DNA from 2 places in the Virgibacillus dakarensis genome. Region 1 is predicted to be linked to the other one. Evidence: riboswitches for the same ligand, from Rfam matches in the RefSeq annotation. Region 1 holds a riboswitch; the other holds the start of a gene.
What was found. A riboswitch is a leader RNA that binds a small molecule or an ion and turns the genes downstream of it on or off. The one in region 1 is predicted to bind lysine.
Positions count from the first base shown of each region.

Region 2: another riboswitch for lysine. It lies ahead of CZ382_RS21270 (Na+/H+ antiporter NhaC family protein); the one in region 1 lies ahead of dapA (4-hydroxy-tetrahydrodipicolinate synthase).

Region 1 is NZ_LT732553.1:281,731-287,141, forward strand. Features, by position in the region: gene CZ382_RS01435 (hypothetical protein) at 1-380, shown strand, start outside; gene CZ382_RS01440 (hypothetical protein) at 593-1,210, shown strand; gene CZ382_RS01445 (DUF6792 domain-containing protein) at 1,210-2,694, shown strand; gene CZ382_RS24095 (hypothetical protein) at 2,708-3,082, shown strand; gene CZ382_RS01450 (hypothetical protein) at 3,084-3,419, shown strand; lysine riboswitch at 3,624-3,805, shown strand; gene dapA (4-hydroxy-tetrahydrodipicolinate synthase) at 3,927-4,814, shown strand; gene CZ382_RS01460 (aspartate/glutamate racemase family protein) at 5,038-5,411, shown strand, end outside.
Region 2 is NZ_LT732554.1:2,452,849-2,458,259, forward strand. Features, by position in the region: gene CZ382_RS23560 (hypothetical protein) at 1-186, shown strand, start outside; gene CZ382_RS21255 (YunC family protein) at 250-552, shown strand; gene yunB (sporulation protein YunB) at 998-1,786, shown strand; lysine riboswitch at 1,831-2,007, shown strand; gene CZ382_RS21270 (Na+/H+ antiporter NhaC family protein) at 2,162-3,712, shown strand; gene CZ382_RS21275 (sodium-dependent transporter) at 3,892-5,411, shown strand, end outside.

The sequences.
Region 1 (5,411 bases):
AGTATCCTGTTCACATTGAAAATGAGGATGGTACTGGATCAATGATTAACATTAATTATTATTCTTATCACAAGACTGAAAATGTGGACTCTTATTTGGATAGTTTGGAGCACAGATTAGGGGAGAATGTTGACTTTAAAAAAATCAATGGAGATTCGCAATCTGTTTATTATACCAACTATGAAGGAGATGGATTTTATACGTATGCCGGTTATGTGCAAAATAAAATAAATAATGGAGGAATTAAGATAATTTATAATAAAGATTGCAGAGGGGAATTAGAAAAAATTTGTAAAAGAAATAAACAGAAGGATAAAGAAGGTATCATTCAATGGATGGAATCAATCCGGTTTGTAAATAAAGATGCCAACAGTGGTTAATCAATACATAGATCAAAATTCCTGCGTCAATAGAATTATTTTTACAATATTCATGCCAGAACTACACTTCTTCTGTGCCTCTATGTATACTAAGATTAGGTATGTGTAGAAATGATAGCTATACGACTAGAAGGATATTGGAGGCTGAAATTGTGAAATATTGGATTCATGTCTTATTATCCATATCGATTATACTGCTGGGAGGTTGTCAAATGGATAATGATAAAACAAATACAAAACCATCCGAAATGAATCCGGAAGACTTGCCGGATGTGCGAGCGTTTCATGATGAATTTACTCGAGGGTTTTTGCAATCCATGGAGGAAACAAGACCAGGGTATTATCCGTTTTTGTCAGGGACAGGAGCTTATAAGATGGATTTTCCAGCTGGTGGGATTGTTGGTGAAAAAGGGTACGGACGCATAAAAAAGAAAAAAGAAGGATATTTAGTTGGCATTGAAAATGAAAATGGTACAGGATCGTCAATTACAATCAATTATGATTCCTTTAAAATAAAGGATCATGTGGAATCTTATTTGGATAATCTCAAAGATAGACTAGGTAAAGAAGTAGAATTTAAAAAGTTGGAAATTGAAGATGACCAACAATCACTTTATTACGCTTATTTTGAGCGGAATGGGTTTTATACGTATGCAGGCTATTTGCAAAATGAAAAAAATCATGGCGGAATTCAGGCCGTTTATCAAATCGATTGTGGTGGACGCCAAGAAGAAGTATGTAAAGAAAACAAAAAGGCTGTCAAAGATCGTATTATTGAATGGATGAAATCAATTCAATTTATAAATGGAGATGAGGAAGTGAGTGGTTAATGAGCGATACAATTATAAATTCGCCTGAAATGCGCTTAAGGTTGATCCAATTAGGGTACGACGATGACTTATCTGAGGCCGAAGTCATAAAGAAAGTCAAGAGGATATATTTAGAAGAAACGGGACAGGAACTGAAGGCAGATATTAAGGTACGCACGTCAGAAGAGGCTAATATTGGTTCTGAATCTGGGTATGATGGTACTGCATTATATTTAGATTCCATGGAAAAGAATATTGAAGAATTATATGTTATATCACAAGGAAGCAGGGGCATGGAGGATTGGGAATATAATTTGGAAGCAATGTTAGCAGGGCAAAATGTTAGTCAGGCAGAAGATGCGGCTGAATTTGTAAAAGATGTCAAGAACCATTTTAATATTCACGAAGTTGAAAATGGAAAAAAAGATGAAAATTCCACACCTATTATTGGTTTATCACATTCATTAGCACATAATAATAATACAACAGCCCATTTATTATACGATACATTCGATGAGGTGTATAGTGTAAATGGTGCACAGACGAATTATTATCAGATCTATAATGCCGATTTTAGATTTGAAGAAGCTGTAAATAGGGAATTTTCGATCTCCAAAACAGATCCGGACGCTATTTATGACATCGACCCAGATAAATTACGCACATTCGCTGAAGACTTTTACAAAGACAAAGCCAAAAACATCCACCAAATTATTTCAGAGGATGACCCACTATACGCCGTCAGCGGTGTACGCGGATTCTTCACTCTTGGTGATGTGAGACCTATTGATACTATTCCAGACTATCCAGGTTTGCGTTCCATCATGGATGATATTCCGGATGATGTAGTGAAGGATCTGCAGGAGCTTGCTATTCAATACACTGTCTCCTCCCAAAATGGCGGGACAAATGCTGCTATTCAGGATTTGTTGGGCGTAAACATGGGTGTCGTTAACCAATTTGATGGAATTTGGAGTGTGGCAAAGGTATATGCGACAAACCAGTCCGAGATTGATACGATGATTCGCGATGTAAACGATAAGCTTCCCGGATTGCTCGCTCAGGTAAAAACGGTTACAACGAATGCTGATATAATCTTTCAGCGATTTGTAGATGCCGGATATATCAGTGTTGATCAAAAGGATTTAATCGTCACCGAACTTACCAACATTCAGAAAGAGCTGGATGGGATGCAAAAATCTATTTCAACATTGGTAGATATACGCGATCTGCACAACTTTTCTGCACAGCTTGGTGGGGATATTGGTACTTATTTGAAAATAAAGGAACAAGCGGAAGCAATCCAAGGAAGTTTGGATAAACTTGACAAAAAGGAATTTCGAGAACTATTAGCAATGATTAAAAGCGGCCATCAAATCCCAGGAACCCCTAAAGGCACTGGGGGAGGGAAACAAATCTTATTTGGGGATGGATATGATCCTTACCACTACCAGCGGGAAAAAAGGAATAAAGGTAAATATTTCAGCTGCGTTACGTATGTATGATGAGGGAAAAGGGTTGCTGGAGGATAAATCATCAGAGATTAAGATGTTGCAAACGGCAATTAAAAGGGAAATTGTTCAATGCTACAAAGAAAAAAGGACTACTGTCATGAACAAAATATTTGATATGGAATCAAATCCCCGCACCTATACATATCTTCTCAAAAAACATGTTTATTTTACACGTCTGGATAAATCAATCATTGGTATCAATGTTCATGAAGTGTTTTTTCCATTCGATCATGCAGTCATTGAGGAAAGGATAAACAGTTTAAATGAAAGTGTAGAAAAAGGATATACCCATCTCGAAAACTATCGAACGGCAATAGAAGATTTATTTGAGGAAGAAGAAAAGATAGCAAATTTATTTGATGTTGTTGGAGGGCTTTAAAATGAAAGGTGATGAGCATGCAATTACCGTTACCGAAAAAATACTAGACAGTGAAGACCTTTCCGATAAGAAGGGAATCCTTAAGAAACATACTAACAGGATCAACGACTATGATAAAGCTTTTTTCAATTTAGTCGATTCCATCATTGTTAATGAAGACCAAAAAGGGGAAATCGTTGAAGCGATGCTAGAAAAAACAAAGAAATTTAAGAGTCACAATCAGAATTTGCTAGAAGACGTCGATCAGCAAATCAATAAAACCGTGACCAATTTGAACGAACAAGTGGAGGATATGAAGACACAGCTGCTGACGATAAAGTATAGGGACAATATTTGATTTTATATATATTCATTGGTATTAACTGACTGTAAGGTTGATGATGGAACAATAACAAAAGATGCTTGGTAAAAATGCTATTAGTTTTCCCATCGGCTATCCCACCACCCAAAATAAAAATTTTCACAAAACCTATTGCCTGACTACATATTATTTGATACAGTTGGGATAATTAAATACTTTTCTTATTTCAAATTTTTTTGATTTAAGGATAGAGGCGCAAAAACCATTAGTACGCAATGCGAGGATCATGGGAAATCCGGTGACTGTTGTGGAAAGGGGAATTTGCCGAAGCAGACAGGGTCTCATGCTCTGGAAGCTGGTTCTGCTATTGAATAAATACAGGACTGTCATATAGGTTAACTATATGGAGGGCTATCTTACGCAGAAATTTTAAATGTAATTACATTCTGCAGCAGCGAAGCCTTCGTTGCTGCTTTTTTGCGTTTATGTCCGATTGCCCTGATCACCTCTATCATTTAAAAACATGACAAAGGGTGTGACGTAATGGATTTCGGTCAAGTATTAACAGCAATGGTAACATCATTTGAAGCGAATGGTGAGGTTGATTTGGAAGCAACAAGTATGTTAGTCGAGCATTTAATTGCCAATGGATCTGATGGATTAGTTGTCGCTGGAACAACTGGAGAATCGCCAACTTTGACAAAAGAGGAAAAGCTAAACCTCTTTACATGTGTGGTTAAAGCTGCTGGTGGCAGGGTTCCTGTTATAGCTGGAACCGGGTCAAACAACACATACGAATCGATCGCCTTAACCAAGGAAGCGGAAAAGGTCGGTGTCGATGGAATCATGCTTGTTGCGCCATATTATAATAAACCATCACAGGAAGGATTAGTCCAGCATTTTCAGGCGATTGCTCAAGAAACGACATTACCAATTATGCTGTACAATATTCCTGGACGCAGCGTTGTAAATATGTCAGTGGAAACTGTTGTAACGCTATCCAAGATTGATAATATTGTTGCGATCAAAGATGCAAGTGGTAATTTAAATGAAAGTGCAGCAATCATTCGCGAAACAGCGGATGATTTTAGCTTATATAGTGGTGACGATGGCATGACGTTACCAATTTTAGCTATTGGTGGAAAAGGGGTTGTTTCCGTTGCCTCACATATTATCGGGAATGAAATGCAGGAAATGGTCTATTATTATAGGCAGGGTTATGTCCAAAAATCCGCGGCCATGCACCGTGAACTTTTACCAATTATGAATGCCCTGTTCAGGGCACCGAGTCCGTCCCCTGTGAAAGCAGCTTTGAATTTGGCAGGTATACCGGTCGGTGGTGTTCGCTTGCCAATGGTACCGTTGAATGAGCAGGAAATGTACGAACTGCAGCAAGTTCTTCCGGTAAACGAAAGGAAAGCGATCGTATAAGCTGAAAATTTGTTAACCCTCGATTGGATTGCCAAGCGGGGGTTTTTGCTTAAAGCTGCCAATTGAAATTAAGTACCCTAGCAGACGGAAGTGTTGTTGGGGTTAGAAAAATAACGGTATCATTCTACTACAAACAACGGCAAAGCATGATAATATAAAGAGGAGCATACTTTTTTCTCTCTTTTCAATTCACATTTGGATTATAAAGAAAGGATGGGATCGAATGAAACACGCAGGCATTATCGGGGGATTAGGACCAGAATCGACAGTCGATTACTATCAATCATTTATAAAAAAATACCAGGAAAAGGTGAACAGCAAGCAAAAGCTTCCGGAGTTATTCATTAATAGTATTAATATGTATAACATTTTTCGCTTTATTTCAGAAGGGAAACTGGATGCCCTAGTTAATTATGTAGGAGAAGCCGCACAAAAACTGGAATCCATCGGCGCCGATTTCATTATCATTTCCGCAAACACGCCGCACATTGTGTTTGATCAGGTCCGGGAAAAAGTCGGTGTGCCCATGATCAGCATTGTTGAAGCTACATATGAAAAAGCAGAAGAACTAGGATTAAAACGATTGGGACTCTTAGG
Region 2 (5,411 bases), on a different contig from region 1:
CCGGATGAAAAATCGACCGAGCAACGGGCGAAATCGATCGAGCGGTATAGAAAGTCGATCGAATTACGTGCGAAATCGATCGAGTGGGGGAAAGTCGATCGGGCAACAGCCAAAAGTCAATTGAGCAGTGTAGAAGGTCGATCGAGCAGCATGACAACAATCAATCACAATAAGAACCCCAAGTGACATTGTCCAAGCTCCTTGAATACATATGGTAGTGTAGGTCAAGGAGGAGGCATGAGCACGAGAATGATTACGGTGAATCCGCTCGAGGTTGACGGAATGTTCTTTACTGCTATTACGGTGGAACTTCCAAAAACAAATTTATTGATGATTACAAATGAAATTGGTTACATCATGTGTGGAGCTTTGGATGTGGATGTGCTGAATGAGGTACTAGCAGATCGTAACGTTATTGCGGGTCGCGCGGTTGGTGTTAAAACAATTGATGATTTGCTGCATGCACCACTCGAAAAAATTACTGATGCATCCAAGGCGTATGGCTGGGAACCTGGCATAATCGGGAGAGATGCATTATTAAACATATCGTAAAATGTCTTCCAGAGGGGAGGCATTTTTTAAACCCAAGAATTTAACATGTGGTAAGGGTCAACTTATGAGCATTAAACATCGGATCGAGCGCTAGGCATCAAATCCAAGGGTACGAACATCAAACCGAGTGAAGAAACTTTGCCCAAGCTAAACGCTGTGAACTGCTACCTGAAAATAGAGGCAACACGTTTGGAAAATTGCCCTCTTACATGGAAGATGCTGAAATTTCATGAAAAGTTGCTGAAGTTCGACAAAAAGTTCCTGAACCAAACCCGAAGGTTGCTAAACATACTGGAATACCGATGAACATAATCCCGCAAGAACCGTATGAAGTGGACTTTACGTCTGCTGTCAATATTACAGATTCAGCTTGTCAAAAATAATATAAAATGCCAAGTCTAACCCCCCTAAAACAAGCATAGATTGTTTTAGGGGGGTTTTCATATTGCTGCGACGACAACCATTTTTTCGAAAAAAACGAACACCACCTCCAGTGAAAAATATTGTGGTCATTACGATGATTTTATTCCTGTTGATGATCTGGTTTGCTATTTTTATTGTGAATAAAGGTATAGAACCGGCGTTAATGGATATTGCAAAATCAAAATCAAATGAATTTGCCACTCGTGGGATAAACGCGGCAGTTAGGTTTGCGGAGGGCTACGATTTTGAAGATGTATCTGAATTTACCAGGAACAATGAAGGGGAGATTACCTCCTGGAAAATTAATACTGCAGCTGTTAATGAAATAAATCGGTATGCTACAGACCGGGTGGAGGAATTTTTTCAATGGATGAATACTGGGGAAGTACCCGAGGATTCGAGCTTGGAGTTGGAGTATGGCAATACGATTGAAGAAATGCGTAAAGAAGATCCCACACTAGTGGAAATCCCGCTTGGCATGGTAACGGGGAATACGGTACTGGCCAATTTGGGTCCAAAAGTTCCTGTAAATATGGAGCTTATTGGAAATGTAAAAACCGATGTTGTTCATAAAGCGGAGGCGTTTGGGATAAATAGTGCGATGGTTAAAGTATTTATTCATGTAGAAGCGGAAGTCCGAGTTGTTATTCCATTTTCAACTGATGTAAGGGAAGTAAGTACGGATGTATATGTAGACTCTGGAGTAGTTAATCTGGGTGTTCCGGAGTTTTACGGTGAAGGTGGGAATAATGGTCCATCAATAGCTGTCCCTAAAGATGACCTTAACAAGGACTTGAAAGATAACGAATAATCCAGTATAATTTAATTATAATTAAATCATGAACCTTATCAGATCGGTGAGGTAGAGGTGCAAATGATAGGAGTAGCCAATCGGAGAATGACAACGATGATGATTGGCAAAAGGATTGTTTGCCGAAGTGTAATAAGGGTCAAGCTTATTATAGCTGGTATGTCTTTGAATAAGGGATGTACTGTCATGCATTGGACGCTGCATGGAGAACTACTGATCGAAATGGAGGATAACGTATACTTATAAACAATGGTAGGTTATTTTCTATCGTTGTTTTTTTGTGTTTTTGGCGGGATTAGTTCCATCACTAACAGTCTCCTCTTATTTTGCAGTCTTCTTCATGCACTTGATTAGAAAATAATGGAGGTAGACATGATGGAAGGAACAATTTATTCATTAATCCCAGCAGTACTCATGCTTGTATTAGTGTTGCTTACGAGAAAAGTTCTGCTTTCATTAGGAGCGGGAATTATTGTTGGGGCATTATTTATTCATGATTTTAATATTTTAGGATCATTAAACGAAATCTGGGAAACATTTTATACGATTTTTGTTAGCAATGGGAGGTTAAATACCGGAAATATACTGTTATTAAGTTTCTTATTATTTCTAGGTATTATGACGGCATTTATTACGGCATCAGGTGGCAGCCGGGAATTTGGAGACTGGATGATGAAGCGGGTCAAGACAAGAGTCGGAGCCCAGGTGATGACGGCAATTCTTGGAATTATTATTTTTATTGATGATTATTTTAATGCCTTAGCTGTTGGACAAATCGCCAGGCCGCTGACGGATAGGCATCGTGTCTCACGGGCAAAATTAGCCTACTTTATCGATTCAACATCCGCTCCCGTGACCGTGATTTCCCCAATATCCAGTTGGGGCGCATACATCATCGGTTTGCTGGGAAGTTTATTTGCGGCAAATGGGATCACAGATATCCAGCCGCTAGAAGCTTTTATAAAAATGATTCCGTATAATTTTTACGCAATCGGCGCATTGCTGCTCGTATTTCTTGTCGCTTGTATGAAAATTGACTTCGGGCCGATGTTGAAACATGAAAATCGCGCAATCGAAACGGGTGAAGTAGTAAATTCTAACGAAAAAGTACCAGGAGATTTGCAGGAAACGTTTAAACCCCATGAAAATGGCAAGGTGTATCACTTGATTGTACCCATCCTGGTGCTTGTTGTGGCAACGGTAACGGCGATGATTGTTACTGGATATCAAGATGGTGGAGATGCCAGTCTCCTGACGATTTTCGCAAATACAAATGTAAATGTATCACTTTTTACTGGTGGCCTGTTAGCGGTTTTGACTGCATTTATTTTTCATTTAAGCCAACGAAAGCCTAAAGCAAATGTCGGAAACATTATTTGGGAAGGAATCAAGGCAATGCTTCCGGCTATCTATATATTGCTACTGGCATGGATGATTGGTTCCATCATTAGTACATTGGAAACGGGAGACTATTTGGCACGATTAGTTAACGATGCATCCATCAATCCGGCATTGTTACCATTTCTATTTTTCATTATTGCCGGTTTTATGGCATTGGCTACCGGTACCTCCTGGGGAACATTCGGCATTATGCTGCCAATTGCTGCAGAGGTCACCGTTTTAACAGACGTGAATATGCTGCTTCCAACGCTTGCCGCAGTACTTGCAGGATCTGTGTTTGGCGATCACTGCTCACCAATTTCGGATACAACAATTTTATCCTCAACTGGTGCAGGTGTAAATCACATTGATCATGTTTTAACCCAATTGCCTTATGCGCTGCTGGTTGCTTTGGCCTCATGTGTAGGTTACTTAGTAATTGGATGGACGAATCAAATGGCACTAGCATTATGTGCTGCGCTTATTGTCCTGATTATCATTGGTTCCTTGATTCACTTTTTGGCAAAGACAAGGGTGAAAAACTAGGAAATTCCCCTATACACGATGTGTGTGGGGGAATTTTTATTCCTGTAAAATGATTTACTTTGACATAGTCAAAAAGTACCGGTATAATACAAGCATAAATATCAGAAAAAAGTAAAGATTTTTATTTCCTGTAATACATTTAAAATAGGGAAAGAAATCAGGTAAGAGGAGGTCAAAAAATGGAAAATCGTTCACAGTGGGGAACACGAGCAGGTTTTATCATGGCTGCTGTAGGGTCTGCAATCGGACTCGGGAATATTTGGCGTTTTCCATCGGTAGCGTATGAAAATGGTGGTGGAGCATTCTTTATCCCATATTTATTCGCACTGTTAACAGCAGGAATTCCGATATTAATCATGGAATTCACAATGGGGCATAAATATCGGGGGTCAGCGCCATTAACGTACAGTAAAATGAATAAAAAGTCGGAATTTATTGGCTGGTGGGCAGTAGCAGTTGCTTTTGTCATATCTACGTATTATTCCGTTATTATTGCTTGGGCAATATCCTTTTCGGTCTTTTCATTCAAGCTGAGCTGGGGAACCGACACAGAATCATTTCTGTTTAACGACTATCTGCATTTGGCAGACCCTGGACAGATCGGCGGTTTAGTACCAGGTGTATTGATTCCGTTGATTATTGTTTGGATACTTGTACTCGGAATTTTATTTAAAGGCGTTAAAAAAGGTATCGAAATTGCGAACCGAATATTTATTCCGGCATTGGTTATCATTTTCTTAATCATCGTTATTCGAGCAATTACATTACCTGGAGCAATTGACGGGTTAAATGCATTTTTTGAACCTGACTTTTCAAAAATTGCTGAGCCAGGAGTTTGGGTGGCTGCATATGGGCAAATATTCTTTAGCTTGTCAATTGCATTTGCGATCATGATTACGTACTCCAGTTATTTGCCGAAGAAATCGGATATTACGAACAATGCATTTATTACTGGCTTTGGTAACTCAAGCTTTGAATTGCTGGCAGGGATTGGCGTATTCTCCGTACTTGGATTTATGGCTGCCCAGCAAGGTGTTTCTGTAGATGAAGTTGTAGCTGGTGGTGTCGGATTAGCATTTGTTGTGTTTCCACAAATCATTAATCAGTTCCCGGCATTGAACGAATTGTTTGGCGTTTTATTCTTCCTTTCATTGGTACTCGCGGGATTAACCTCGTTAATGTCGATTACCGAGACATATGTCGCAGGACTGGTTGATAAATTTAAAATCTCCAGAGGGAAGGCAGTATTGTTTGGCGGTGGATTAGCTGCAATCATTTCCTTGCTATTTGCAACAAGAGGCGGTCTTAACTTCCTCGATGCAACCGACTACTTTATTAATCAATTCGGTGTCGCTTTACTTGGATTAGTCGAGGTTATCTTTGTTGCTTGGGGATTGCGTAAGCTTGGTGAATTTAAAGCACATGCGAATGAAATTTCTGATATTCGACTAGGTTCATGGTGGACGATTAGCTTAGGTTTCATCACACCACTTGTACTCGGATACATGATGTATGGGTTGTTAAGGGATAATCTGACAAGAGCTTTTGATACACCTACTGGCAACTATGAAGGCTATCCTGATTTCTTTATTTTATACAGCGGATGGTTTGTTGCGATCGCAGCTCTTGTAGTTGGTGTAATCATGTCACTAAGCAAATGGAAAACAGCGCAAAGAGAAGAAGAATCTAGAGCTAAGGA